Regions from separate parts of the Paenarthrobacter sp. NPDC090522 genome, predicted to be linked through region 2. Evidence: riboswitches for the same ligand, from Rfam matches in the RefSeq annotation. Region 2 holds a riboswitch; each other region holds the start of a gene.

Region 1 (7,096 bases), on a different contig from region 2:
CTACGCGGCCTGACGCCCGGGCTACGTCGCTGGTCGCCGCACTACGTCACTGTTGCCTACGGTTGCGTGGCATGAAGCATGCGCCCCCGCCATGACCTTCCCGCCAGTTTGGCCACGCCGGCGCCGATCAGGAGCGTGAGGATCGCCGCCGCGGCGTGCGTGTAAAGCATGAGGTCCCCTGCGTGGATGGGGGTGCCGCCGGGCGCGGGAACGGGCAGGTCTTCCGGAATCCGGCCGGTGCCGTGGAGGTGGTCCAGGGAGCCGAGCCCGGGGATGGAACCTCCCAGCGCGTCAAAGCCAAAGAACAGCAGCTGCTGCGTTGCTCCGGAAACCAACAGCAACAGCAGCGGCCCGTGGATCCAGCGGGAAATGAGCTGCGCGCCCAACGCCGCAAGGGCCACGAAACCAAGCAGTACCGGGATGGCCGGCGCGCTTCCGCCGGAGACAACGTGGGCAGCGAGGCCAAGGGCAACCGCCACGGGCCCGGAGACCCAGGTCCATTTGTTCTGGACAGTCCACTTGTCCTGCACAGGAGTTGCGCCCATCCACACAGGCTATGCGCAGGATGGCCGCAAGGAAACAGCTAGGCCAGGAGCGTGTTCACCAGCCGGGCCGCAACCTTGGCGGTACGGGAGTCGATGTCGAACTCAGGGTTCAATTCAGCCACGTCCAGGTGCAGCAACGCGCCACTCGCGGCAACCTGCTTGCAGACCGCGCTGATCACCGGCAGCGGCACGCCATACGCGGCCGGGGCACTCACGCCCGGCGCCACCGCGGCGGGCAACACATCGAGGTCGATCGTCAGGTACAGCACGTCGATCCCGGCCAGGAAGTCGGCCACGAAGGTCTCCACCGCTTCCGGTGAGCAGTCTTCGTCCAGCAGGTATTTCACGCCGAGCCGGTCCGCGGTATCGAACAGGGTCCGCGTGTTGTTGGGTTCGGAAATACCCACGACGGCGTACTGCAGTTCGCGCCCCGCGGCGGCCTCCTCCTGGGCCATCTGGAGGAACGGGGTTCCGGAGCTCGGTGTCGGCTCATCCCGCAGGTCGAAGTGGGCATCGAGGTTCAGCACGCCCAAACGTTTTCCGCTGCGCACGGCCTCCGATCCGGCAACGCCCAGGTAGCTGGCAAACGCGGTCTCGTGCCCGCCGCCCAGCACCACGGTGAGGTTGCCGCCGTCGAGCAGTCCCGCAATGGCGCGTCCTGCCCGCTCCTGGCCTGCTTCCAGGGCGTCGCCCTCGACCACAACGTCGCCGGCGTCGAAAACGTCGCGGTCCAGGTGGAAGGCCAAAGGACCCAGCGCGGCACGGATCGCGGCCGGAGCTGCGGCGGCACCCACGCGCCCTTTGTTGCGCTTCACGCCGGCGTCGCTGCAGAAACCAAGCACGACGGCGGGGCGCGAGGCGGCTGCGGCGGCCTCCGGAGCATGGGGAGCCACGGCCTGCCACCACCGGCGGTGTTCGTCGCCGTCGCCGTCGAAGCGTCCGGTCCACGGCCTGGGGGTGGTGTCTACGGTGAAGGCGCTGGTTTCCATGCTTAAAGCACACCGGACCCGGACTGCCAAAGCCAGCAGTTCCGCGTCCGGAGTGTCTGAAATACCGGAATGCCTATTTCACGCCCAGCAGTTCCTCAACGGTGCCAATGCCGAAGAACAGCAGGAACGCCGCTGCAACAGCCCACATGAGCGGGTGCACTTCGCGGGCGCGGCCCTGGAAGGTACGGATCAGGACGTAGGAGATGAAGCCCGCCCCGAGGCCGTTGGCGATCGAGTACGTGAACGGCATGAGGGCGATGGTCAAGAACGCCGGGATGCCCACGCCCCAGTCCTGCCAGTCGATCTTGCCCACCTGGGACACCATCATGAAGCCCACCACCACCAGCGCGGGGGCGACGGCTTCGAACGGAACCAGGTTGATGAGCGGCGTGAAGAACATGGCCACCAGGAACAGCACACCGGTCACGATGGACGCCAGGCCGGTCCGCGCACCTTCGCCGATGCCGGCTCCGGACTCGACGAAGATCTGGTTGGACGAGACGGACGCGCCGCCACCAACAATCGCGCCGAGGGCGTCCACCTGGAGCACGCGGTCCACATTGGGGATGTTGCCGTGCTCGTCGACGGTTCCCGCCTCGTTGGCCAGGCCAACCATGGTGCCCATGGCGTCGAAGAAGATACTGAGCAGGATCACGAAGGCCAGCAGGGCTGCGGCGATGAAGCCTAGATGTTCAAAAGCGCCGAAAGGGTTCGCCTTGCCGATCAGCGAAAGGTCCGGAGCGCCCCATTCCGAGAGCGTCGGTGCCACGAGGGACCAGCCGCGCGGGTTGACGTTCTTGCCGTCGAAGCTCGGGCCGATGTGCAGGGTGAATTCCAGGATCGCCGCCAACGCGGTGGACACGACGATGCCGATCAGGATCGCGCCGCGGACCTTGCGGACCACCAAGGCGATGGTCAGGATCAGGCCGACGGCGAACACCAGTGTTGGCCAGCCCATGAGCTTGCCGTCCACGCCGAGTCCCAGGGGAACCGTGGTTCCGGCGGCGTCGGGGATGCGCCGGACGAAACCGGCGTTGACCAGGCCGATCAGGGCAATGAACAGGCCGATGCCCACCACGATCGCGGTCTTGAGGGCTTCCGGGACTGCTTTGAACACAGCGGTGCGGAAGCCCGTGAGGACCAGGATCAACATGGTGAGGCCGGACAAGACCACGAGGCCCATCATGTCCGGCCACGTCAGCCCCGGGTGTGAAGCGACGGTGACGGCAACGAAGGCGTTCACTCCCAGGCCCGTGGCCACCGCGAACGGGTGCTTGGCCCAGGCTCCCATGAGGATGGTCAGGATGCCCGCAACGAACGCGGTGGTGGCTGCAACTGCCGTGAAGCCCAGTGAGGCTCCGCTGGAGTCGGCTCCGGAGAGGATCAGGGGGTTCAGGACCACGATGTAGCTCATGGCAAAGAAGGTCGCGAACCCGCCACGGATTTCCCGTGAGTACGTGGAACCACGTTCGGAAATCTTGAAGTAGCGGTCTATGGCAGAACCTTGTTTAAGCATGAAGGTCTCCGGGGATCGGGTGAGTGTGCTCTCAAATCCTATGCCCGCGGCTACGGGGCGCCCGGACGATTCGCCTAGTCTGTAAGGAAGCCAACATTAGGAGAAACCGCCCCATGCGTACCATCCGCCCGCTTCTGGCCGCCGTCGTTGCCGCCCTTGCCTTCGCCTCGGCGGTACTTTTTGGTGCCGCCCCCGCGTCCGCGCACGACGTCGCCGAGTCCACCACTCCGGCCAACGGAGCCACCGTGGCGGCAGTCCCGGCGTCGGTCTCCATCACCTTCAACAACCGTCCGCTGGCCATCGGTTCCGGGGTGACGGTCACCGCGGGCGGCGAAAACTGGGCTGACGGCGCCGTCGAAATCATCGACAACCAGGCAGTCCAAAAGTTGCGCCCGGGAGCGCCGGCCGGCGAGTACACGGTGGTGTGGCGCGTGGTCAGCTCCGATTCGCACCCCATTGAGGGCACCTTCAAGTTCACGGCCACCACGGGAAGCACGACGGCGGCAGACGGCTCCGCGGGCGCCTCGCCGTCCGCTTCGGCATCGGGAGCGGTGGTTCCGAGCGCAGGAACGGCAGCTCCGGGGACCGGCTCCGGCGAGTCGGCTCCGGCCGCCTCCCAGCCCTTCCCGTGGAGCATTGTGGGCCTCGCCGTGGTGGCAGTCGGCCTGGTGGTTTTCCTGGCTGTTACAGCCCGCAGGAAGTTGGCCGCTTCCAACGAGGCCGAGGGCGATAATTCCGCGGAATGACGCGGTTTTCTACATACCTGCGAAAATCTCGAAAGGGTTACCGCGACACGCGCAAAGCCAACTCCTCGTTACTCAAATGTGACTTTGGCGTGATCATCCGTTACGGTAGTACCTGTGCCCGATCCCTATTTGGGGCACTTCCGGCCTGATTGCCTAGCTCTGCCGCAGTCCGGAATCCGTTCGCAGACAAACCTACGGCAGAGACGGGGAACCCATTTTAGGCCGCCATTGAGCGCGCCTTGGGGTGAAGTCACGAAGCTTCCGCTGAACAGCGGGGGATAGTGACCGGGTGACTCCCATCCGAATCCGACAGCTAACCTCGCAGGCATCGGGAGAGGCTTTTTCATGTCTTCACGCATTCTTCGCGGCCGTCGTAAGGCGGACATCGCACGTCCCAATCCGTTCATCTCCATCTCCAAGGCCGTTGCCAGCAACGCTTCGGGCGCTGGCCGCCAGGCAGCCGTTATTGCTGCGGCTTCCGGCCTTGTCCTGACCGGCTCCATTGCCGCCCACGCTGCCGAGACCCCCGCACAGGCCCCGGTCCAGCGTGACTCCAGCCCGGCGACGGTTGCCGAAACCGTTGCGGAGACCCCCAACAAGGTGGTCACCGCAGCTGCAACTGCCACCATCAACTTCGAGCGCCCCGCGGTTTCCTCCGTGGCAGCTCCCGTGATCGAGAAGCCGGCCCCCGTGGCTGCGGCTCCGGCCAAGAAGGCAACCACTGCGGCTGCCACCACGGCCAAGGCTACCGTTGCAGCTACCGCGGCTGCTCCCGCCGCCGCGGCTCCTGCAGCAGCAGCACCTGCCGGGAGTGTCAACGCAGCCATGGTTGCTTCGGCTTACGCCCAGATCGGCATCATGCAGGACTGCACCGCCATGGTGGAGCGCGCACTCGGCTCGGCAGGCATCCCCGTGGGTGACCTCGCTCCGATGCAGTTCCTGAACTACGGCAAGGTAGTCAGCGATCCCCAGCCCGGCGACATGATTGTCCAGTCCGGCCACGTTGCTATCTACATCGGCAACGGCCAGGCCATCAGTGGCGGCATCAACGGCAACCAGACCGGCATCCACCCGATCAGCTGGCTGACCGCAACCGGCCCCATCACGTACGTACGCGCTGGCGCCTAAGCTTCACGCTTAAACACCACCAAGGCCGGCACCTGGGAGAGATTGCTCTCCGGGTGCCGGCCTGTGGTTATTAAGGGTTCACTCGTTGCTCAGGACAGCGGGCATGCCGGTGTGGTCTGGCAGCCGCGGCGCTGGCCGTGCCAGTTTCAGGCGATCGCGATGCCCGGTCCTGCCGGGAGCGCCACCTTCGACGAGATGGCCTGTCCCACTGCCTTTGCCTGGCGGAGCACTTCCTTGGGCGTAGGGGTGATGAGCTCTCCGACGCCAACAAGGTGCATCCCCACCGCCCGCATGGCTGCCACGAGGTTCTGCCCGATCGCGATGCCCAGTTCGGCCAACATCCGGCGCAACTGGCTTTGGGCGCAACGCGTCACAACGATGTGGTCCGCCAGGAGGATGCCGCTGGCCGTGTGTACGGCCCACTGTCGAGGTGCCGGCTCGAACGGGGCGAGGCCCGCCGTTGCCAGGCCGGGGACGCCAATGCCGGGAGTCGAAAGGTCCGCCACGCTCCGCTCGCCGAGTTGCAGGCCCTGGCTGGCTCCCAGGAAGTCCAGGCGCACCGCCTTGGTGGTGCTCCGCACGTCGAGCTGATGGCTGGCTGCGTAGTTCCGCAAGTGCCGGAGGATCTGGTTGCGTTCCAGCATGGCCGCGGGGTCGGCAGCATCGCAGCGCTGCAGCATTCCCGTGTGGACGGAGGGACCGGATGTGGACAGGGATCCAAACCCGTCCACCACAATTGAGCCAACGCCGTAGCGGCTGAGCTCGCTGGCCACGGCCAGGCCGGAAAGCCCGGCTCCAATCACCACGGTGGTGGTGCGCTCTGTGCCGGAATCAGGCGTGAGTGACACTGCTTGGTTCCTCCTTGACGTGTGTGCCCGAAGGCATCGCGTTGTTTCGCGTCCAAGCTCCCCCAGCGTCCGCAAACAAATGGCCGGGTGTGTCCTGGAACACGCTTGCCGGCCATTCGGTGACTCGAACACTACAGAACTTTTGGGGCCGTGGATAGCCTCAATGGCAGCGTGTTTTTACTTGTTCATCCAGAGTCCGGCAACCACACCTGAAACCGAGCCCGGACCGTTATGCGGCGGGCGAAAAGTCGCCTTGATTCGGCCTTGGCAACCGAGAATAGTGGGCAGTGGAAGGGGATGCCCTGAACTTCTCCTTCCCCGGATATTCGCACCAGGCCGGGCGTGTCACCTTGCGGGTGAAACCTCTGGCAGAATGACCGGAACAAAAGCAGCAGGTGGAGAGGCGGGCCCCATGGACCAGCACGGCAGTCACGTTGAAGAACCCCGGAGCGGCGACGGAGAAGCCGTTGCACCCGGTGGAATCGTCGTCGGAGTAGACGGCTCGGAACACGGTCAATGCGCTTTGGTGTGGGCGGCCCGCGAGGCTGAACGCCGCCAACTTCCCCTGCATATCGTCACGGCCTATTCAGTGCCGATTTTCGCGGCCTCCGGCCTGGACGGCGGTTACGCCACCGTGGACGATTCCGTCATCCGCGAGGGTGCGGAAGCAATCGTCAAACAGGCCATGGACAAGGTGGCCGGCTATGACCTGGACGTGGATGCCTCCGTGGAGAATGGAGATGCCGCCGGGGTGTTGCTGGACCTTTCAACCGAGGCCGCATTGCTGGTCTTCGGAAGCCGGGGCCGGGGAGGTTTCGTTGGGCGGCTCCTGGGTTCGGTGAGCAGCGCGCTCCCGGCCCACGCAAAATGCCCCACGGTTACGGTGCCGTTGTACTGCGCCGATCGCCTCGGGGAGAACACCGAGGACCGCCACATCAAGGCCGAGCACGCCAAGGCCGGTCCGCGCACGGTGGAGAACGTCGTAGTGGTAGGCGTCGATGGTTCCGAGCAGGCCCGCATCGCAGTTTTGGAAGCTGCCGAGCAGGCAGAACGAATGGGAGCCAAGCTCCGGGTCATTTGTGCCGTCCCGCAATACAGCGGCTCCCTCGCCTGGGTTCCCGCGCCGCTGGACAGGGATGCACTGTTCGCGGACATCAAGGTGCAACTGGACGCAGGCGTCGCCTGGCTGCGCAGCCACTTCCCCAAACTGACCGTGGAAACCGAACTGACCGACGGCTCACCCGTGGATGTCCTGGTGGAAGCAAGCAGGGGCGTTGAGCTTGTGGTGCTGGGTACCCGGGGCCGCGGCGGTTTTGCCGGGATG
Region 2 (7,096 bases):
TTCCCAAATGCCCATGGTCCGGTCGCCCTGCACGTTGGAGTGGCCGCGCACGGGGCAGGCACCGGCGCCGGGCTTGCCGAAGTTCCCCTGCAGCAGGAGCAGGTTGATGATCTCCTTGAGGGTGTCCACCGAGTGCGGCTGCTGGGTCAGTCCCAGTGCCCAGCAAATAATGGTGCCCTTGGAGGCAGCCATCATGCCCGCAACCTTGATGATCTCCTCGCGGGACAGGCCGGTGGCCCGCTCCGTCTCTTCCCAGTCCAGCACGGAGCGGGCCCTGGCGTAGTTCTCGAAGCCCTCCGTCTGCTTACCGATGAAGGACTTGTCCACCACCGTGCCGGGATTGCGTTTCTCCTCTTCCAGGAGCAAGTGGCCCAAGGCCTGGAACAGGGCGAGGTCGCCGCCCACCTTGATCTGCAGGAACTCGTCCGCGATGGTGGTGCCGCCGCCAATGACGCCGTTCAAGGACTGGGGATCCTTGAAGTTCAGCAGGCCCGCTTCGGGAAGCGGGTTGACGGCAACAACCTTGCCTCCGTTGCGCTTGCAGTCACTCAAGGCGGACAACATGCGGGGATGGTTGGTGCCCGGGTTCTGTCCCACCACCAGGACCAGCTCGGCCTGGTGGAGGTCCTCCAAGGACACCGTGCCCTTGCCGATGCCGATGGTCGGATTGAGCGCGCTGCCTGAAGATTCATGGCACATGTTGGAACAGTCCGGCAGGTTGTTGGTGCCCAGGCTCCTCGCGAACAGCTGGTACATGAACGCTGTTTCGTTGGCCGTGCGGCCCGAGGTGTAGAACACGCAACGATCCGGAGTGGAGGCGTTGATGTGCTCGCCGATCAAGGCAAACGCGTCGGTCCAGCTGATGGGCGAATAGTGGGTGTCACCCGGCCTGATCACCACTGGTTCAGCAATGCGGCCCTGGCTGCCCAGCCAGTACTCGGTCTTGTCTTCGAGGTCGGCAATGGAGTGCTTGGCCCAGAATCCACCGCCCACCGTGCGGGTGGTGCTTTCCTCGGCGATGGCCTTGGCGCCGTTCTCGCAGAACTCCGCAGGGCTTCGGCGGCCCGTGATGGACTCCGGCCAGGCGCAGCCCGGGCAGTCGAAACCATCGTGCTGGTTGACCCGGAGCATGGATCGGACCGTACGGGCCACACCAGCCTGGGAATAGCCCCGTTCGAGGGCGACGCTCACGGCCTTCAGGCCGGCAGCGGCTCGTTTGGGCGGGTGGATCTGCAGGTCATCTTCGTTGATGTCCTGTTCTGGGGCATGCCTGTTCATGTGTCCATCATTACAAGTCCGGCGGCAAAGCCGCCACCTGCGTCCACGGACAGCGTCAGGCGTCCAGCGCGCTCCAGTCCACCGGTCCCGCCGGTGGCTTCTTTGCGGTGCGAACGGGGGCCTTGCGCGGTTTGTGCTCGGCAGCTTGGGGAGCGGGCAGAGGCTTTCCCCACGGCAACGGGAAAGCCGGTACCGGTTCGCCCATCTGGACCCCGTGGGGAGGCACCACCATGACACCGTCCGCTCCTGCCAACCCGCGCATCATTCCGGGTCCGGCATGCCGGGACGGCGAAGCCAGCCCGTAAACCAGCTTGAACGGCATCAATCGGGTGCGGCCCGGATCGGCATCGATCATGGAACCGCACGGTACTTCGCCCACGTCGCCGAGGCGTCCGTGGCCCAGGGCTGCCAGCAGCGGTCCGCCCACGGTAAAAAGGGCCATCATGGCCGCGAGGGGGTTCCCCGGCAGCCCCAGCACGAAGCGTCCGTCAGGCAGCTCAGCAAGTACCGCCGGGTGTCCGGGACGCATGGCGATCCCGTCAATCAGCAAGGTTCCGCCCAGCTCCGCTACGGCCTTACGGAAATGGTCGGTTCCCGAGCGTCCGGTCCCGCCAGTAGTAATAACGACGTCGGCCGGCGGCTCTGCGCCAGCGTCCAGTTCCGTCGTGTCCGCTTCCAGGGTGCCCGGCTCCGCGTCCTGCAGCGCCGCAAGCCACTCCCCGTAGTTATCGCCCACACGGACCAAGCCGCCGTCGATCCCGCCAAGGAGCTCCACCACCGACCCCAGCTGCGGCCCGAAGGTATCCCTGACCTGTCCAGGAGCAGGGACGCCCTGTTCAACCACCTCGGACCCGGTCAGGAGGAACCTCACCAAGGGTTTGCCCAGGACAGGGAGTTCGTCCAGGCCGGCCAGGGCCGCGACGGCCAGGTGCGCAGGGTTCAGCACCGTAGCCTTCGTCAGGAGGACCTCGCCCTCAGCGGCTTCCTCTGCCGCCTTGCGGATGTGTTGACCGTTGCGCGGCTCCCCCGGCTTCGCGGAGCCGCCGAGCGCCAAAACCGGCAGGCCGTCGTCGTCCATGGCGATGATGCCGCTTTCGCTGCGAAGAACCGCTTTGGCACCGGGTGGAATCAGCCCGCCGGTGACGATCGGGCTGGCCTGGTGTGGTGCCAGCCGCTGGCCGGGTTCGCTGAGGATCCACGGACCACTGCCGTTGACGGCCCACCCATCCATGGCCGACGACGCGTAGTGCGGCATGTCCTGCAGGGCAAGTACGTCCTGGGCGAGGGTCCGCCCCAACGCCGCGCGCAGCGGAACCGGGCTTGCGGGGATGGGAGTGGCGACGTCGAACGCACGCTGCCTGGCTTCGTGCCAGGTATGCGCCGCATGGTGGCCCTGTTCGGGGGCCTCCGTCATTCGGTTTCGGCCCCGGGCTCCGCATACTGCTTGGCTACTTGGCGGGCAAGGTCGAGGGCGGCGGCCATGGCGGCGTCGTCGTTGGCCTGGCCGATGCCGCGTGCCATTCCAGCCGCGTACCCCGCGATGAATGTGGTCAAAGGCGCCGCGGGACGCACCACGGAGTGCGCGGCCACGCCGGCGACTGCAAGGATTTCGTTGACGTCCACGTCTACGCCCTCAAGCTCAAACGCCTGCAGCAGTGTGCGGCACCATTCCTCGAGTGTCTCGTCCTGGCTTTTCACGTCCGCCTCCAAGTCGTTGTCAATGCCCAGGGCCGCTGCGTCCTCCCACGTATCCACGTCGTCCGTGGAGCCATCGGGAACGGCAACAGCCAGCACGTTCAGCCTAGCAAGCAGCTTGAAGACAGATGCGTTCGTTAACGACCGGGCTGCAGCGACTTCGCGTTCCAGGGCCTGTGTGCTGTAGATGCCAAGGAGGGGCTGTTGCCTGCCATCGGAAGACACAGCCATGGCTCCCTCGGTGCCATGGTGCCCCGCAACTTCCTCAAGGATGGCAGCCACTCCCCGTGAGGCATGCGGCATATCGCAGGCCAGCACCAAGGTCCACGGTGCCGGATCAGTGGCCCCAAGAACGGCAAGTCCCGCGGCAATGGCCGCCGCCGGTCCTGCGTAGGCGGGCTCCTCGCGCGCGGACAGTACCCCGTCCGGAAGGCCGTCCTGGCGCGGCCCCACCACCACAATCCGCGAAGCACCCCGGACGGAGTCCAGGGCATGCGAAAGGAGGCTCGCGCCGTCGTACCTTAAACCCGGCTTGGGCACGCCACCGAGGCGGGTGGCCCTGCCACCCGCCAGGATCACGGCGTTGAACTCCATCCGCCCAGATTACCCGTACGGCCGGAGCACAACAGAAATCGATCAGGCGGCGGATTCCGGCAAGAGGAACGGGTCCCAGTCCGGCGCAGGTTTCTCGAGTTCTTTGATCTGCCACATGGTTCCCGTGGGCACGCCGGGTGTGAAGCGAAGCTTCCAGCCCATCTCGGCGAGCGTCTGGTTGCTCTTGGCGTTATTGCATTTCAAGCACGCCGCAACCAGGTTTTCCCAGGAATCCGCGCCGCCCCTGGATTTGGGGTGGACATGGTCTATGGTGTGCGCTGTCTTGCCGCAATAGGCGCAGCGGTGGCCGTCGCGGCGGAGCACCCCGCGGCGGCTCACAGCGGTGATCCTGTTGTACCGGGGACGGATGTAGCGGTTGAGGAGAATCACGGACGGACGTCCCAGAATCTCCTGTGGCCCGACGACAGGTTCGCCGCCTTCGGCCACTACGCTAGCTTTTCCAGTCAGCACAAGGACCAGCGCCCGGCGGAAGGTGACTACCGCCAGCGGTTCATATCCAGCATTCAGAACGAGTGTGCGCATGCACGTACCTCTTCACGGCCGCACCCGTCAGGGGCACGAGGGCCGGCTGCCCTCTGCATGTACGGGCTGTGGATCGACACCATAAGGGTAAGCACTTATATGCCGTATCAACGAATTTTCGGGCCTGTTCCCGTGCAGTGTCGGCGAATGTTCATGTGCGGGACACCTTGCACGGCCCTCCGCGCGGGGCTTAAAGCGGAACACCCCGCAGGTATTCCTGCGGGGTGTTCAAAGAATCTGTATCAGCCGTTCACACGGATGAAGACCGGGCCGGAGCCGACGTTCACACTGAAGAGTGCAGTGGTGGACCCGTTCCATCCACCGTGTACTGCCATGCCGTTACCGACGTAGACGGCGATGTGTGCCATTCCGCCGTAACCACCGTTGGCGTAGTACGCGAGGTCGCCCGGCTGGGCTTCGGCGGCGCTGACGGTGCGGCCCAAGGAGAGGTAGCCCGCCGGCCAATCGTGGAAGTTGATACCCACGGCCGCCAGCGAATTGGTGACCAACATGGTGCAGTCCTGGGTCACTCCCAGCTGGGCGTAGGCTGCAGCGGCGATGGCTGCCCCGAGGCCACTGGAAGCTGCAGGAGCCTTGGCGGCCGCCGTTGCTGAGTTGTCCACTGCCAATGTGGCGGTCGCGCCGGTAGCCGTGGAGCCGGATGCGGCTTTCGCTGCGGGCTTCTCGACGACGGGAGCCGGAGCTTCCACCGTGGTCACAACCGGGCTCTCGTAGGAGATGGCCACGGTGGAGTCGGCAGCGATGGTGGACTGCGTGACTGCCTGGACATCAAGGGCTGTGGTGGCCGTGGATTCACGCTGGACGTTGGTATCGGCGGCGTTCGCAGCAACGCCACTGGTCAAGACCAGTCCTGAAGCGGCAGCGATAACGACTGCCTGGCGGCCGACGCCACCGGCGTTGTTGCTGACAGCCTTCGCGATCACGGCAAGGGAGCTGGTCTTGGGGGCCTCAGCTCGGTGCCGTGCAACCTTGTGTGCACTGGTCATTTTTTAATCTCTTTTCGTTTCCGCACGCGGTTGGGGCACGCGCGGTTTGCGGGCAAGCCAGCACTTGGGGGGCATGCTGGCGTACCCCGAACGGGGTTTTAGCGGAGGGTGAAGAATGAAGACGTGCCGGTGGAAGCCACCGAGTGGAGCAAGGTTCCCTGGCTCGGGTTGAGAGCGCTGATCATCATGCCGTTGCCGACGTAGATGCCTACGTGTGCGCCGCCGTTCTGCATGACCAGGTCACCCGGCTGCGGCGTGCTGGTGGCCTTCATGGCAGTCCAGGCGTTGACGCGGGGAATGCTGATGCCGGCCTGGGCGTAGACCCACTGGGTGAAGCCGGAGCAGTCCCAGCCGTTGGGAGTGGTGCCGCCCCAAACGTAGGGGTGGCCGATGCCCGTGTAGGCGATCGCGGCGAGGCCGGAGGCTGCGGCGCTGGAGGCCGTTTCCTTGGCGTCGGAAGACTGTGCGGTGAGCGAGCCTGCAGCCTGGCTGCCAGTGGTCTGGTTACCAGCTGTCTGGGAGCGCTGGGTGGTCTGCGACGCGCGCTGGACCTTCGGGGCTTCCTTGGTGGCCACGACGGGGCTCTCGAAGGAAACAGTGGCCGTGGGCTCTGCAGTGACAACCTCGGTGGTGAGGAGCTGCTGCGTGCTCGTCTCGGCCTTGGAAACATCGGTGTCCGCTGCCTGGGCCGGGAGGCCGACGCTGAGGACGAGGCCGGAGGCTGCGGCGAGAACTGCGGCCTGGCGGCCAACGGTTCCGGCATTCGCTGAAACAGCCTTCGAAAGAGTGTTCAACGGGTGAACCGTCTCGGCGCGGTGGCGCGCAGGGGTAGTGCGTGATGACACGTAGGTAGCCTCTCCCAATGCCTGCGAGGTGAGCTGTCGGATTCGGATGGGAGTCATCCGGCCACGCGCTTCGAGAAGCTTTGTGACTTAACCCCAAGGCCTTCTCTCGAAGACCAAAAGTGGTTCCCCCGCCCCTGCCAGACGAATTTTGCGAACGGATCCTGAGTGGTGGCAGAGCTAGGCAATCCACTCAAGTGCATCGGCCCCCTAAAAAGCCGATGCGCTTTAGACGGTACAACAGTTGAAAGCGAATGTCACATTCAGGTCACGGGGTGTGTCGCGAATGCGAGAGACGACCATCGACTTTGCTTAGAGCCAGCCCATGGGGTCAACAACTTCGCCGTTGACCTGGACCTCGAAGTGCAGGTGGCAGCCCGTGGAGGCGCCCGTGGTGCCGCTCAGGGCTACAACGTCACCGCGGCTGACAGTCTGGCCAACCTTGACGTTGAAGGACGACAGGTGGTTGTACGTGGTCTCAAGGCCATTGCCGTGATCCACCACAACGCGGTTGCCTCCGCCGTACTCGTGCCACCCGGCAAACGTGACCTTCCCGGCGGCGGCAGCGTGGACCTGGGTGCCACACTGGGCAACGAAGTCCTGGCCGCGGTGGAAGTCGCCGGTGCCACCGGTCAGCGGGCTGACGCGGTATCCGAACGGAGAAGCGGTTGTCAGCGTGTCCAGCGGACTTCCAAGGGTGCCCTTGGAGGAACTGGCCTGGATGCTGCCAACGGACTGGGCGCTGAGCAGCTGCTTTAGCTTGCCGTCGGGATCGGCCTTGGTGGCCACCGCCGCACGGCTGAAGTCGATTTTTGCCGATGCTTCCGCGGAAACCTCAGGCTGGCTGCCGCCGGATACGGCAAGGGCAGCTTCTGTTTGGCCCGACTCGGAGGTGGCCATGACGGGGCTTGTGGCCGGCAGACCGACAGTGAGGGCGAGGCCTGTGGCGGCCAGGGCCACCCCGGCTTTCTGCCCTACGCCACTGGCTGCGGCGAAATCGGCAACCTGGCGCAACGGGCTCTTACGGCGGCGCACCTGACGCTGGGTGTCGCGCGGCCGGATCTCCGTTACGACGCGGGCTGGCCGCAGCTCAGCAGCGGGGCCGGACGCGCGTCGGCGGCCCCTGACGTTCTGCGA
Region 3 (7,096 bases), on a different contig from region 2:
GGGTTTCCGTGTGGGCTACTTATGGGTCCAGCAGGACCTTGAGGAGCAAAGCGCGACGGCGATCCTCGCCGAACTGCCAGGGGTCCGTGACGAGTTGGACTTGCTGGCAGGGCTCCTGCTCGACTCGAACACGGCCGAGTCGGAGTTCCGGAGGCGCAGGGAGCAGGAGTTCCTGGCGGCCTGTGGCGGAGAATCCAACGCCGTCGCGGCGGTGGCAGGCTGGAAGGAAATCCAAGGCCGCGGTCCCTGGCAGGTGGTGACCATCCTGGACGCGGACGGTGCCGGGTCCGCCGTCGACCCTCTCGCGGCGACGCTGACGCACCGCTCTGCCGCGCTGCAGTCGACCATCGGCGTTGATGCGGCCCTGTTCAGTGCCGGGACCGAGACCCATTCCGTGGTCCTGTTCCGCGAATCCGGCGGCCGTGCCGATCACGCTCAAGTCTTGGTGCACTACCAGTTGGAACTGGCGAAGCGCGCGGGGCGGAAAGTGGATCGCGTGATCCTGGGCATCAGCGAGCCGATCCAGGTGATCCGGCAACTTGCGGGTGCGTACCGGCAATCGAAGGTGGCCGCCCAGGCGGCCGCTGTTGATCTTCCACTCGGCGAGCTCGTGGACAGCAAGTCCGTGGGGGTCTACCAATTGTTCGACCGGCTGCAGGCTCCCGGGGGTTGGGATGACGCCGGATCCGTGCACTTCCGTGCCCTCGAAGACCACGACCGGAATGGCGAACTGCTCCCCGTCCTGGAGCTGCTGTACGACAATGACGGCTCGGTCCAGGACGTCGCCGCCAAACTCCACCTGCACCGCAGCAGCATCTACAACCGGCTTGGCAAGATCCGCCAACTGATCGGCGTGGATCCGCTGGGCGGTGCCATCCGGCTGGAGCTGCATGCTGCGCTGAAAGCGCGCCGCTGGGCCGGGCGGCCGCGGATCTGACCCCGCCGCGCACCTGAACCGCACGCCGCGGAGCCAAATGGACAGCCGGGACACCGTCCGCCTACTCTGAGAAAACGGTTTCTCACCTCTCGGAAGGATCAGTGTGGGCGGCGTCGTTTCCGGAATCCTCACTATTTCTGCGGTCATCGCCGTGGGATACGTGGCAGTGCGATTGAAGGTGCTGCCGCCCGAGGTCCAAGGCGCCTTGACCAAGACGGCCTTCTACATCACCAATCCGGCGTTGCTGTATACGGTGGTGGCCGGCAGCGATATCCGTGCCGCGCTGGGAATTGATGCCCCGCTCGCGCTGCTCTCCGCCGTAATCGTGGGGCTTCTGTATTGCCTGCTGAGTTTCCTGTTCTTTCGCCGACCGGTCGCGGAAACGGCTGTCGGTGCCATGGCCAGCAGCTACGCCAACGCCAACAACATCGGCATCCCGGTTTCCCTTTATGCTGTGGGAACAGCGCAGCACGTTGCTCCCGTCCTCCTGGTGCAACTCCTGGTCCTGGCCCCGTTCTACGTCACCATCCTGGGGCTGGCGGGTGGCGAAAAGATCCACTGGAAGCGCGTCGTCCTCCAGCCGCTGGGCAACCCCATGATCATTGCCTCCGGGCTTGGCGTCGTGATGGCACTGACTGGGTGGCACGCGCCGGAACTGGTCCAGAAGCCCGTCGACATGCTGGCGGGGGCCGCCGTGCCCATGGTGTTACTGGCGTTCGGCATGTCCTTGGCAGGGAAAGCGCCGCTGCAGCAGGGGGACGGGAGGGTGGAGACCTTGGTGGCCACGCTCCTCAAAGTCGCAGGCATGCCTGTGGTGGCGTGGGTGCTGGCGCGGTTTGTGTTCGGTTTGGACGGCAACCACTTGCTGGCAAGCGTCATCATGGCTGCCCTGCCCACCGGGCAAAACGTGTTCCTCTTTGCTTCTCCCTATGGCCGCGGCACGGTTGTGGCGCGGGACGTGATCCTGTGCACCACCGTGCTCTGCGTCGCTGCGCTCCTGGTGGTCGCGTGGTTGTTAGGGTGACCCGGCGGCGGAGACGCGAATGAGGCAGCCACCCGCGCGGGTGGCTGCCTCATTGTCTTGCTGTGGGTCCTACGAGCGCCGCAAGCGTTGGCAGCTCCAGCGGCCCATCCGTCGGCGGAACGTCGCCGTCCGGCTGCTGCTGCAATAGCGGCCGTGCCAGCCGGCGTGTGTGGTGGTCCGGGGCATACGTGTGCTCACTTGAGCGCCTCCTTGGCGATGTCCAGCAAACCGTCCACACTCACGGTCGGCGCAGTCGTTTCAGGGGCGCTGCTTGCTTTTGGGCTGTTGCTCGGCCTCGGCTTCGACGTCTCGGTAGGGGTGGGCGTCGGCGTCGGAGTGACCGTCGGAGTAGTGGTGGGGGTCGGCGTCGGTGCCGTGATGGTGTCCGACGGCGGAGCGGGCTGGCTCGGGACCGGAGAGGTTACGCCGGGCACCGGGACAACAGCCGATGGAGCCGTGGACGGTACCCACTGCGGGGCTGCCAGCGAAACCTGGGGAGCAGCCGCGGACGACGCCGGCGCGGCAGCAGGTGCCTCTGCTGCCGGCGGTGCGGGGTCGGCTGAGGGCTGCACGGCTTCGGTCTTGGCGGCCGACGTGGACGAAGCTGTGGTGTACGACGGCGTGGGGCCGGGTGACGCCGTGCCCGTTGCCCGTCCGTCGTCGTCCTTGGAGGAGCCGCTGGCTTCCTGGGATTGGTTGTCCTGGCCGAAGAGCGGAAGATCCAGGGCCTGGCTGACCGTACCCACCGTCAGGACCAAGCCAAGTGCTCCAGCCACGACGGCCATGCGCTGGCCCATGGTCTTCACGGAAGCGGCCTTGGTCAGGACGGCATGCGGTTCCCGGGTGAAGGACGATGCCCCGAATGAACCGAAGGCCGACTTGCTTGCCGTGACCGGCTTGCTGCTGGCTGAAGTGCCGGCGCCGGCTGACGTGCCCGTGCCGGGAAAGGTGGTTGCGCGGCGCGGCTGTGAACCGTCAGCTGCCTTGGCCGCGGTGGCCTGCCGGCTTGCCAAGCCCGCGGCGGCGGTTGCGGCGGCGGCAATCTGTGCAGGCGTCTTCGGCTGGGCGCTGGATTCAGGCTGGGCATTGGACGTACCGAGCACCGGTGCGGCTACGGTCGGAATGGCCGCGGTGGCGGTCTCGGCCTCGACGGCGGGCTGCGCCGTCGGGATGGCGGCCGTTGCGGGTTCGGTCTCAGGTGTGGGCTCGGCCGGCTTCACCACGGGGATGGCAGCAGTCGCGGGAGCAGCCTGCACCATCGGAATGGCTGCCGTTGCGGGAGCGGGGTCTGCCTCAGAAGCGGGCTCGGCCGGCTGCACCATCGGAATGGCTGCCGTCGCAGGAGCAGCTTCCTTGTCGGAGGCAGGCTCGGCCGGCTTTACCACGGGGATCGCAGACGTCGGCGGCCCGGGCGTGGTCGACGCGGTCCGCGGAGCATCGTCCGCGATCGTGCTTGGTCCCTGGACTGAGGCAGGAGCCGCAGCATCGTCCGAAACCGAAGCCTCCGGCGCAATGACAGCCTGGGCGGCTGCCTCGCGCTCGGCCGCGCGGCGCTCCGCGCGCGTCATGGGCGCGGTGAGCGCAGACACGGTGGGCGCAGGCGGGGTGGGATTGACAGCAGTGGCGGGTGCCGCCGTCGTGCTTTCAGCGCTGGTGGGGGACTGTCCGCTGGGTTGGGCCCGACGGCGTCCGGATGGCTTGGTGCGCTCGATGGCCTCCTGGGCACGGCGCGGCTGATCCATGGTTGGGGACATGGGTGATTGCCTCTCAACGCCTGCGAGGTTAGCTGTCGGGTTCGGACGAGGCCGTCCGGCCGCACGTGGCGGCTTCACCCCAAGGGCCTGCGGAATTCAGGCCCGGGAACTCTGGGTCCCCCGTCTCTGCCGCGGATCTGGCGGATTCCGGGATGCGGCAGAGCTCGGCGTCAGCCCGGAAGCGGCCCAGCGGAGATCAGGGTCGCCCTTCGACCGTACAGGAGCAGGGAAGTAAAGTCACATTAATGTAACGGACGGAACGTCCAAGGTTTCGAGGTGGCCTTATCGCCTACCCTTCGGCGCTGGAGCCGGAGACGGCAATTCATGCTGGACCTTTTGTACCTGGTGCGCCTGGTGGGTTTCTGGGCGGTAGATCTCGTCCACGATGCCCAGGACGCCCGCCAGGGCCGCGCGTTTCACCGGGCGCTTAGTGCCCCTGCGCCGCGTCCATATCCAAAGGAGCGCAACGAGAGCGGGTCCGCAGAGAACGGCAGCCAACACGGCCAACAAATCCATGGATCAACACTAGCTTTGAGCATGTACTGGCCGGTAGACATGATCTATGGACCTGCCTGTGATGCCGCCCGTTTCGCCCATGCTCGCCAAGTCCGTGCCCACCATTCCCGATGTGGGGCACTACGAACCCAAATGGGACGGCTTCCGGACCATCGTTTTCAAGGATGGGGACGAGATCGTCCTTGGCAGCCGCAACGAGAAGCCCATGACCCGCTACTTCCCCGAACTCGTGGACGCGCTCCAGAAGAACCTTCCGGAGAAGTGCGTGGTCGATGGTGAGATTATCCTCATTTCCGGCAACCGTCTGGACTTCGAGGGCCTGCAGCAGCGCATCCACCCCGCCGACAGCCGCGTCCGGATGCTCGCAGAGAAGACGCCGTCCTCGTTGGTAGCGTTCGACCTGCTCGCCCTGGGGGATGACGACCTGATGGGTCGGCCCTTCGCCGAGCGCAGGGCCGCACTGGAAGAGGCGCTCGCCGACGCCGAACCGCCCGTGTACGTCACGCCCGCGGTCACCGACCTTGATCGCGCCAAGGAATGGTTCGTGCAACTTGAGGGAGCAGGGCTCGACGGCGTGCTGTCCAAACCGCTCGACGGCACCTACCAGCCGAACAAGCGGGTGATGTTCAAGACGAAGCATGAACGGACGGCAGACTGCGTGGTGGCAGGATTCCGCTGGCACAAAACGGCGAAGGTTGTGGGGTCCATGTTGCTGGGGCTCTATGACGACTCGGGCCGCCTGCACCATGTGGGCGTCGTGGCGTCGTTCCCCATGGCCAAACGGGAAGCCCTGGTGGCGGAGTTGGAGCCGTACCAGGTGGAGTTCGCCGAGCATCCGTGGGGCGAATGGGCCAACCAGGAGTCCGCCGGGGGATCCAGGATGCCCGGTGGCCAAAGCCGGTGGAGTGCCGGTAAGGACTTCTCCTTTGTTCCGCTTCGCCCCGAACTCGTGATCGAGGTGGCGTACGACTATATGGAGGGCGACCGTTTCAGGCACACCACCCAATTCCGTCGGTGGCGGCCGGACCGGACTCCTGACAGCTGCACTTACTCGCAGCTGGAAGAACCCGCAGACTACGATCTGGGCGAGATCCTGCGGCTGAAATAGCGCCCCATCGCCGCCAAGCCTCTGTCTCGACGTTGCCCAACAACGGACCAGCGGCTCGGCGACTGATGTGGGAGCGGTTACTCCTGATGGCCTTGGTCGCCGCTCATGCTGCCTTCTCCGGGAGGGGTTTCTCCCGGAGGTACTCCGCCGCCCGGCTCCAGTCCGGTGACGTTGCCGTCGGCCGGATCCGGATTCGACGATGCTGCGGGGTCTTGGTCTTCGTCCTTCCGCATATCCGGATCCTCGTGGATGCTGTCCGGTTCAGCGGCGCCGGAAACGCCGAACGTTTGGGGGTCGTCTTCGGGGTCGTAGCTCGTCATGGCCAAACCTCTTCCTCAGTAACCTTATTATTTGCATTGCCCTGCCAGCCTAGTCTCGGGCCCGGAGCCCAGCAAGGGCAGCCCCGGCGGCACGCCGTTCCTCGCGCTCAAAGTCTTTCCCGTTCAGTGAGAGGCCTGTGGAAAAGATGGTTTTTGCAGAGTTCTGTTTCGGCCGCTTACCTGGAATGGGCGTACAAAAAACCCCGGCCGCATCATGGCTCATGTCTAGAGAGGCGGGTCCGGGGACTTCATCTGCAGTCTAGCAAGGAGCGCCGAGTACTGACCAATGCCCAAACTTGGTCCAACGGCGCCCACAGCCGCGCCCTCAACGAGGCCATCACCCCAGTCCGCATGGCAACGTACATGGCCGCTGCCTCTTACGATCACTCGCTGGCGAGACAGCTCTATATTTGGGATCGTGACGTTTCGGCAGCCCTTTTGGCCGACATCGCAATCGTGGAAGTGACCGTGAGGAACGCTATGGCCAAGCAACTGGAGCTTGCCTACGGGGGCTTCTGGTACACGGCAGATATTGGGCTGGATGGCCCGAGCCGGAACAAGTTGGCCGAGGCCTGGTCGAAATTGCCGCAGGGGCGGCGCACTTCCGGCCACCTCATAGCAGGCTTGATGTTCGGGTTCTGGAAGGGACTCTTGGAACCAGGGGGATATGTGGGGCGGGAACCACAGCGATTTCGGGCTTCGCATGAGCTTCTTTGGAATAGCTGCCTCAACAGGGCATTTCGATTTGGAAGATCCGTGGCTTCGGCCGACGGCGTGAAATTCACAAGGACCTGGACATTGGGAGTCGTCACGATCGTCCATGCCGCACGAAACAGGGCCGCCCACCATGAGCCATTTGTGGCTGGCTTTCCGCTCCCCGGTCAGCAGCATCGGCTCACCGTGCAGCAGGCCCACGAGGCTTGCCTGAAGCTGGCTCGAATGTTGGACCGGAACCTCGCCGGATGGCTCGAATCAACCACTCGAGTTCCTGGAATCCTCGCCGCCCGTCCAGGCTAGGTCGCAGCGCCTTACCCTCGCGCCCGCTGGAGGAAAACGTCCGCGCCCGGGCCTGTCAGTTCATGGCCCGCAACGGCGCGCCCGGAGACGGCGAGGAGCAGTGAGATGGCGGGCCCCTGCACTTCCGGACCTTCGCCGCGCGCGTAGCGGGTATCCGTCGCAACGAGGCGCCATCCTGCTCCGAGCTCCTTGCCGCCTCCCATCTTGGTGGTGGTCTTCAGTTGGTAGTGCAACGCTGTGGCCACGTGCTCGGCAGGATAACTGTGGCTGATCGCCAGCGGGCGGCGGATGTCCTCGCCATGCACGAACGCTTCCACCAACCGGGTGGCCAAGGAGGCTGGAGGTCCGGAAGTCCTGGCGGCAACGGCATGAAAGGACTTCAGGGTATGGCGTGGGTCGGACGCCCGTTCCCGCTCTACT
Region 4 (7,096 bases), on a different contig from region 2:
TCTCCGCCGAAGACAAACAGGTCCTGCTGGACCTTCCCTTGGACAACCGACCCGTTGACCGATCACTGTCCAACGGCGACTACCGCCTGGTCGCCGTCAAAACGGCCTATGGGGACGTGATCGTGACTGGCCTGCCGCTCGCCGACAAACAAAGCACCGAAGCGTCCCTCGTCTGGACCATGGTGTTCGTATCGCTCGGTGGCTTGGTATTGATTGGGCTGGCCGGAACCGTCATTATCCGGCGGACCATGCGGCCACTGGAGCAACTGTCCGAAGTGGCCACCAAGGTTTCCCGCCTGCCCCTCGACGCCGGCGAGGTGGCCCTCGCGGTGCGCGTACCCCCGTCGGCTTCCCACCCCGGAACAGAGGTAGGCAGCGTGGGCTACGCCCTCAACCAGATGCTGAACAACGTGGCCAGCGCCCTCGAAGCCAGGCAGGAAAGTGAAACCAAAGTCCGGCAATTCGTTGCCGACGCCTCGCACGAGCTCCGCACGCCCCTTACGGCCATCCGGGGTTACACCGAGATGCTGCGGATGACCGAGAATTTCACCGAGGATGGCCGCAAGTCGCTGTCACGCGTCCAGAGCCAGTCGGAGCGGATGAGCACCTTGGTGGAGGACCTGCTGCTCCTGGCCCGATTGGATGAAGGGCAGCCTTTGAAGGTCACGGACGTGGACCTGACACAGTTGGTCATTGAAACCGTGACTGACGAGAAAGTCATGGCCCCGGACCACGTGTGGCAGCTCAAGCTTCCGGATGAGCCCATTACGGTCCGTGGAGACGGCACGCAACTTCATCAGGTGCTGGCCAACCTGCTGTCCAACGCCCGCAAGCACACCGATCCGGGCACCACTGTGGTCACCGGCGTCATGCTGAGCGCGGACGGGAGTGCAGTGGTCACCGTGACGGACAACGGGCCCGGTATTCCCGCGGATTTCCAGGGCCGCATCTTCTCCCGTTTTGCCCGGGCCGACGCGGCACGTTCGGGATCGGAGGGCACGTCGGGCCTGGGCCTGTCGATTGTCGAATCGATCGTCGGAGCACACGGTGGCAGCGTCGAAGTCACCTCAAAACCGGGGCGCACGGAGTTCGCCTTGCGCCTCCCCTCAGTGACCAGCGAACAGGTGTAACGAAACCGGCAAGGCGACGCACCGGCGTCGTGATCTCTGTTACCTAAATGTGACTTAAGCAAAATCCTCCTGTACCGTCGAAAGGGTGGGTCGCCCCAAGAGGCCCACACCCGGGATGCGCCGAGCTCTGCCACTTCCCGGAGTTCCGTTCTCATCGAGGCAGAGACGGGGGACCCAGAGTCTCCGGGCCAGGCATTGCGCCGGCCCTTGGGGTGAAGCCGCAGCTACGCGCGCGGCCGGATGACCTCATCCGAACCCGACAGCTAACTCCGCAGGCGCTGAGAGGTAATCACACATGTCTGAATTCAAGGATCAGACGCGCCATTCCGCGCGTCACCGCGACGAAAACGATGCTCCCCTGACCAAGTCGCAGGCCGTTCTGAAGAACGCCGCACGCCAGGGCAAGGCCGGCCACCGCATGTCGGTCGTAGCAGGTGTCGTTGCCGCCGCACTCGGCGTCGCTTCGCTGGGACAGGCCGCCAACGCCGCGTTCAACCTGCCGGAACTGAGCCAGGCAGCGCAGACCCAGGCCGCCGTACAGTCTGACCCGAACGCCAACGCTGCCTCAGACGCAGCTGCGGAAAAAGCTGCTGCGGATCGTGCAGCTTCGGCCAAGGCCGCAGCGGACCAGACAGCGGCCGCAAAGGCTGCAGCCGAGAAGGCCGCCGCCGACAAGGCAGCTGCAGACAAGGCTGCCGCAGACAAAGCCGCAGCAGACCAGGCGGCTGCAGCACAGGCCGCAGCCGAGAAAGCTGCTGCCGACGCCGCCGCCAAGGCTGCCGCTGACAAGGCAGCAGCAGCAGCTGCAGCCGCCGCTGCCGCGCCCAAGGCCGTGGACGATCCCGCCGCAGCCAAGGCCTACGCTGCCAGCATCCTGGCCAGCTACGGCTGGGGACCGGGCGAAATGACCGCCCTGAACACGCTGTGGGAGAAGGAATCCAACTGGCGCACCACGGCCACCAACGCTTCCAGCGGCGCATACGGCATTGTCCAGTCGCTTCCGGCTTCCAAGATGGCTACTGCCGGCGCCGACTGGCAGACCAACTACCAGACCCAGATCAAGTGGGGCCTGAACTACATCAAGGAACGCTACGGTTCGCCGTCCGCAGCCCTTGCCTTCCACTTGGCCAACAACTGGTACTAAGCCCGCAGGCTTTCCGATAGCCGCTCCTGTTCCCGCCGCGCGCATCAACCCCAACTGATGCGCACGGCAGGACCGGGGGCGGCTTTTCGCCTGTCCAGACGCCGCCACAGTTACACAGTCCCGTCACAGCTTCCGCCTAAAGCCCTCACAATCGGCGGATCCACTCTGGATGCATGACGCTCATAGATCCAGCCACCAGTGCGCTGCCGAGCCCCGCCCATGCGGGGCACTCCGCCGCTCCTGCCTTGCCCCACCGGCAGATGCGGCGCTCTCCCGTGGACACCCGGACCACAGTTCCCGTCCTGGACGTCACCGTTCCCGTCCACAACGAGGAAACGGACCTCGAGGAATGCCTGCGCCGCCTGCACGGACACCTCGTGGACACTTTCCCGCATTCCTTCCGCATCACGGTGGCGGACAATGCAAGCACGGACAACACCCTGAAGATCGCCGAGCGACTGGCCCGCGAACTCCCCGAGATTGCCGTCATGCGCTTCGAGGAAAAGGGCCGGGGCAACGCCCTCCGTCAGGTCTGGCTCGCGTCGCCTTCCCCCGTTCTGGCCTACATGGACGTGGATCTCTCCACAGACCTCGCCGCCTTGGCGCCGCTCCTGGCGCCCCTGATCTCCGGGCACTCGGACCTGGCCATCGGCACGAGGCTCTCCCGCAACTCCCGGGTAGTCCGTGGGCCGAAGCGCGAATTCGTGTCCCGCAGCTACAACGTCCTCCTGCACACCGTCATGGGTGCACGGTTCTCCGACGCGCAGTGCGGCTTCAAGGCCATCCGCGCGGACGTTGCCCACCAGATCCTCCCGCACACGCTGGACAACGCCTGGTTCTTCGACACCGAACTGCTGGTCCTCGCCGAACGCTGCGGACTCCGCGTCCATGAAGTCCCCGTGGACTGGACCGACGATCCCAACTCAAGCGTCGACGTCGTACGTACCGCACTGGCCGACCTGCGCGGAATGGCGCGCCTGACGCGCGACCTGGTCACCGGACGCATCCCCGTTCCCGAACTTCGTGCCGCCCTGGCGCGCGGACCACTCCCCGCTTCCTCACGGACCTCCGAGGCCACGCCGCGGACGAGCCTGTTCGGGCAACTGGTTCGCTTCGGATTCATCGGTGCTGTGTCCACCGTGGCCTACCTGGTGATTTTCCTGTTCTGCCGCAGTTTCATGGACCCGCAGCTCGCCAACTTCCTGGCGCTCATCATCACCGCCGTGGCCAACACCGCCGCCAACCGGCGCTTCACGTTCGGCATCCACGGCGGCAACCACGCACGGCACCACTTCGAAGGGCTGATCGTCTTTGGCATCGGCTTGGCGCTCACCTCCGGCGCGCTCGCCCTGGTGCATGGAAGCACGACGCCGGACCGCTGGGTTGAGGTGGCCACCGTGGTTGGGGCGAACCTCACCGCGACAGTAGCCCGCTTCCTGCTGTTCCGCCTGTGGGTCTTCCGGAAGCCGTCCCAAGCTGCGACGCCCGCGAAACCCGCCGCGGCCGCCGTCCCAGCCGCTGAAGCAGTTCAGACGGCAGCCTCCGCCCAGACCAACGAGGTGGCAGCGAAATGATCACCGCCCTCCAGCCAAGCAGCGCAACCGAAACCGAAGCCGGCAACCCCGTGCCCACGGACCACCGGCACTCGCGCTTCCACCGCATCGTCTTCGGCCGGCAGGCTCGCTGGGTCCGTCCTTCCGCCGCCGGGCTCCTGGTGGCGACAGCCTTCCTCTACCTCTGGAACCTCGCGGCCACGGGCTACGGCAATTCCTTTTACGCCGCCGCCATCCAGGCCGGCACCAAGGACTGGACGGCCTTGTTCTTCGGATCGCTCGACGCCGGCAACGCCATCACCGTGGACAAGCCACCGGCTTCCCTCTGGATTCCCGCGCTCGTGGGCAGGATCTTCGGCTTCTCCCCCACCAGCATGCTGGTCCCGGAGGCACTCATGGGAGTGGCCGCCGTCGGGCTTCTGTACCTGGCGGTCAAGCGGGTGGCGGGACCCGCAGCGGGCCTCATCGCCGGTGGTGCGCTGGCTCTGACCCCGGTGGCAGCACTGATGTTCAGGTTCAACAACCCGGACGCCATGCTCACGCTGTGCCTGGTGCTGGCCGCGTACCTGACAACGCGGGCCATCGAAAAGGCGGGCTGGAAGTGGCTTGCCGCGGCGGGTGCCGTTGTTGGGTTGGCCTTCTTGAGCAAGATGCTCCAAGGCTTCCTGATTGTTCCCGGGTTGGCGCTCGCCTACCTGTGGGCAGCCCCCACCTCGTTCCGCAACAGGATCCTGCACCTGCTTGCAGCGGCAGCGGGAATCGTGGCTGTTGCGGGAACGTACATTGCGATCTTCCAGCTGACTCCCGCCTCGGCACGCCCCTACATGGCGGGGTCGGAGGGCAACAGCTTCCTTGAACTCACGTTCGGCTACAACGGCCTGGGCCGCATCACTGGATCGGGCGAAGGTGGCGCCGGTGGCGGCATGCCCGGGGGCGGTGGAGGCATGGGCGGCAATGCCGGATTCGGTGGTTCGGCCGGTTTGGGCCGCATGTTCGGCACCAGCTTCGGCGGAGAAGTTTCCTGGCTGCTCCCGGCGGCCCTCATCCTGTTGGTGGCCGGACTGTGGTTCACGCGCCGCGAAATCCGGACTTCACGCAGCCGCGCTGCGCTGCTGATGTGGGGCGGCTGGCTGATCGTCACTGCCGGCATCTTCAGCTTCATGAGCGGCATCGTCCACCCCTACTACGCTGTGGCCCTGGCCCCGGCCATAGCCGCTCTGATCGGCATTGGTTGCGTTGAACTGTGGCGTGGCCGCGATTCCTGGGCAGCGCGGATCATCCTTGCCGTCGTGGTGCTGGGTAGCTCCCTCTGGTCGGCCGTGCTGCTGGGACGGGACGCCACGTGGCTGCCATGGCTCCGGATCGTCGTCGTAGTCCTGGGCGTCCTCGCGGCCGCCGCGCTGCTGCTCCGGGTGGACCGCCTCGGTGCGTCCGCACCCAAGGGCATGCTCCGACGCCTGCCCGCGGCCGCCGTCGTGGTGGTGTCCCTGCTTGCCGGTGGTTTGGGTACCGGTGCCTGGACCGTTGCCACAGCGGCGACTCCACACTCCGGCTCCATCCCGACGTCGGGACCCGCCGGTGCGGCCAGTGGCGGCTTCGGCGCGCGGACCGGAGCAGACGGCCGCAACCGTGACTTCGGCAACGCCCAAAACGGGCTGGGCGGAGCTACCGGTCTTGGCGAAGCGCCCTCGGGCAGCACGCTTCCCGACGGAACAGTTCAGGATGCGGCCGCAGGCGGCTTCCCTGGAGCCGGGGGCTTCGGAGGCGCAGGCGGAGCCGGGGGCGGCACAGCCAACGCCGAACTGACAGCCCTGCTGAAATCCACCACCACCAAGTGGTCCGCGATCGTCTCCGGAGCAACCCAGGCGGCAGACCTGGAACTCGCCACGAACACCAGCGTCATCGCCCTGGGTGGCTGGAACGGCGGCGACCCCTATCCCACCCTCGCCCAGTTCCAGGACATGGTGGACAAGGGCCAGATCAGCTACTTCATCTCCGGCGGCGGCATGGGCGGTGGCGGCCGGGGTGGCAACTCGGAAGTGGCCGCATGGGTAGCAGCGAACTATGAAGCACAAACCGTGGGCAACACCACCGTCTACAGGCTGGTGAACTGACCGTGACAACGTACTTCAAACCACGCACGGACGCCCTCCAGCAGGACCCTCCGGCGAGCGCAACCCGTCGCTCAGTATTCCGCAGGCGAGGAACACGCCGGGCCAAGGGCTCTGCCGCCAGGACCACGGGACTCCTTCGGAACCGTCTCGAGCTGGGTGCCGTCCTCCTGGGAACCGCAATCCTCTACCTCTGGGGGCTGGGAGCCTCCGGCTGGGCCAACGCGTTCTACTCCGCCGCGGCCCAGGCAGGTTCCCAGGACTGGACCGCGTGGTTCTTTGGCTCCTCGGACGCCGCCAACTCCATCACGGTGGACAAACCGCCAGCAGCCCTCTGGATCACAGGCCTGTCCGTTCGCTTGTTTGGACTCAGTTCGTGGAGCATCCTGGTTCCCCAGGCCCTGATGGGCGTGGCCACGGCCTGGATCCTTTACCTCGCCGTCCGCCGGGCAGCCCTACCTGCCGCCGGCAAGCTTCGCGAAGCCCACTACGCGGGCCTGCTCGCCGCGGCCGTCATGGCTCTCACTCCGGTGGCCACGCTCATGTTCCGATTCAACAACCCGGACGCCTTGTTGGTGCTGCTCATGACCGCCGCAGGCTACGCCGTGGTCCGGTCCATCCAGGAGAACAAGCTGCGGTGGCTGGTCATCGCCGGCGTGTTCCTCGGTTTCGGGTTCCTGGCCAAGCAACTCCAAGTCCTCCTGGTGGTTCCTGGTTTCGCGCTCGCCTACCTCGTCTCCGCCCGGCCCAGGCCCGTCCGACGCCTGCTCCATCTCCTGGCCGCGGGAGGCGCCATGGTGGCTTCCGCTGGTTGGTGGATTGCCGCCGTCGAGCTTGTCCCGGAAAACCTGCGGCCCTACATCGGCGGCTCACAGAACAACTCGATCCTTGAACTGACCTTCGGCTACAACGGCTTGGGCCGGCTCAACGGTGACGAGACCGGCAGCGTGGGCGGTGGCGGAAACGGTTGGGGCACCCCTGGTTTGTTCCGCATGTTCGGCACGGAGTTCGGCAGCCAGATCGCATGGTTGATTCCCTCAGCCTTGATCCTCGGTGGCGCGTTGCTCTGGCTCGGACGGCGTGCTCCGCGGACCGATTCCGTCCGCGCTTCGGTCATCGTGTGGGGGTCCTGGCTCCTGGTGACCGGACTGGTGTTCA

The links. Region 2 has a riboswitch for cyclic di-AMP ahead of ACIQT2_RS17285 (C40 family peptidase). Riboswitches for the same ligand answer to the same signal wherever they lie in the genome.
Region 1: it holds a riboswitch for cyclic di-AMP, as region 2 does, so the genes downstream of both, ACIQT2_RS21500 (NlpC/P60 family protein) here and ACIQT2_RS17285 (C40 family peptidase) in region 2, are expected to answer to the same signal.
Region 3: it holds a riboswitch for cyclic di-AMP, as region 2 does, so the genes downstream of both, ACIQT2_RS15275 (hypothetical protein) here and ACIQT2_RS17285 (C40 family peptidase) in region 2, are expected to answer to the same signal.
Region 4: it holds a riboswitch for cyclic di-AMP, as region 2 does, so the genes downstream of both, ACIQT2_RS20285 (hypothetical protein) here and ACIQT2_RS17285 (C40 family peptidase) in region 2, are expected to answer to the same signal.

Annotation. Positions count from the first base shown of each region.
Region 1 is NZ_JBIVXL010000024.1:31,964-39,059, reverse strand. It holds gene ACIQT2_RS21520 (hypothetical protein) at 57-545, opposite strand; gene hutG (formimidoylglutamase) at 584-1,534, opposite strand; gene ACIQT2_RS21510 (NCS2 family permease) at 1,608-3,050, opposite strand; gene ACIQT2_RS21505 (copper resistance protein CopC) at 3,164-3,796, shown strand; cyclic di-AMP (ydaO/yuaA leader) riboswitch at 3,947-4,138, shown strand; gene ACIQT2_RS21500 (NlpC/P60 family protein) at 4,142-4,924, shown strand; gene ACIQT2_RS21495 (FAD-binding protein) at 5,071-5,772, opposite strand; gene ACIQT2_RS21490 (universal stress protein) at 6,185-7,096, shown strand, end outside.
Region 2 is NZ_JBIVXL010000014.1:33,104-40,199, reverse strand. It holds gene ACIQT2_RS17310 (FdhF/YdeP family oxidoreductase) at 1-1,278, opposite strand, end outside; gene ACIQT2_RS17305 (molybdopterin molybdotransferase MoeA) at 1,334-2,692, opposite strand; gene ACIQT2_RS17300 (NTP transferase domain-containing protein) at 2,689-3,567, opposite strand; gene ACIQT2_RS17295 (HNH endonuclease) at 3,610-4,110, opposite strand; gene ACIQT2_RS17290 (NlpC/P60 family protein) at 4,353-5,117, opposite strand; gene ACIQT2_RS17285 (C40 family peptidase) at 5,216-5,962, opposite strand; cyclic di-AMP (ydaO/yuaA leader) riboswitch at 5,967-6,125, opposite strand; gene ACIQT2_RS17280 (M23 family metallopeptidase) at 6,272-7,096, opposite strand, start outside.
Region 3 is NZ_JBIVXL010000011.1:48,502-55,597, reverse strand. It holds gene ACIQT2_RS15285 (PucR family transcriptional regulator) at 1-937, shown strand, start outside; gene ACIQT2_RS15280 (AEC family transporter) at 1,041-1,961, shown strand; gene ACIQT2_RS15275 (hypothetical protein) at 2,156-3,715, opposite strand; cyclic di-AMP (ydaO/yuaA leader) riboswitch at 3,719-3,868, opposite strand; gene ACIQT2_RS15270 (ATP-dependent DNA ligase) at 4,278-5,339, shown strand; gene ACIQT2_RS15265 (DUF6480 family protein) at 5,417-5,659, opposite strand; gene ACIQT2_RS15260 (hypothetical protein) at 6,011-6,676, shown strand; gene ACIQT2_RS15255 (maleylpyruvate isomerase family mycothiol-dependent enzyme) at 6,688-7,096, opposite strand, start outside.
Region 4 is NZ_JBIVXL010000020.1:31,732-38,827, forward strand. It holds gene ACIQT2_RS20280 (sensor histidine kinase) at 1-1,130, shown strand, start outside; cyclic di-AMP (ydaO/yuaA leader) riboswitch at 1,239-1,422, shown strand; gene ACIQT2_RS20285 (hypothetical protein) at 1,426-2,274, shown strand; gene ACIQT2_RS20290 (glycosyltransferase) at 2,448-3,848, shown strand; gene ACIQT2_RS20295 (glycosyltransferase family 39 protein) at 3,845-5,941, shown strand; gene ACIQT2_RS20300 (ArnT family glycosyltransferase) at 5,944-7,096, shown strand, end outside.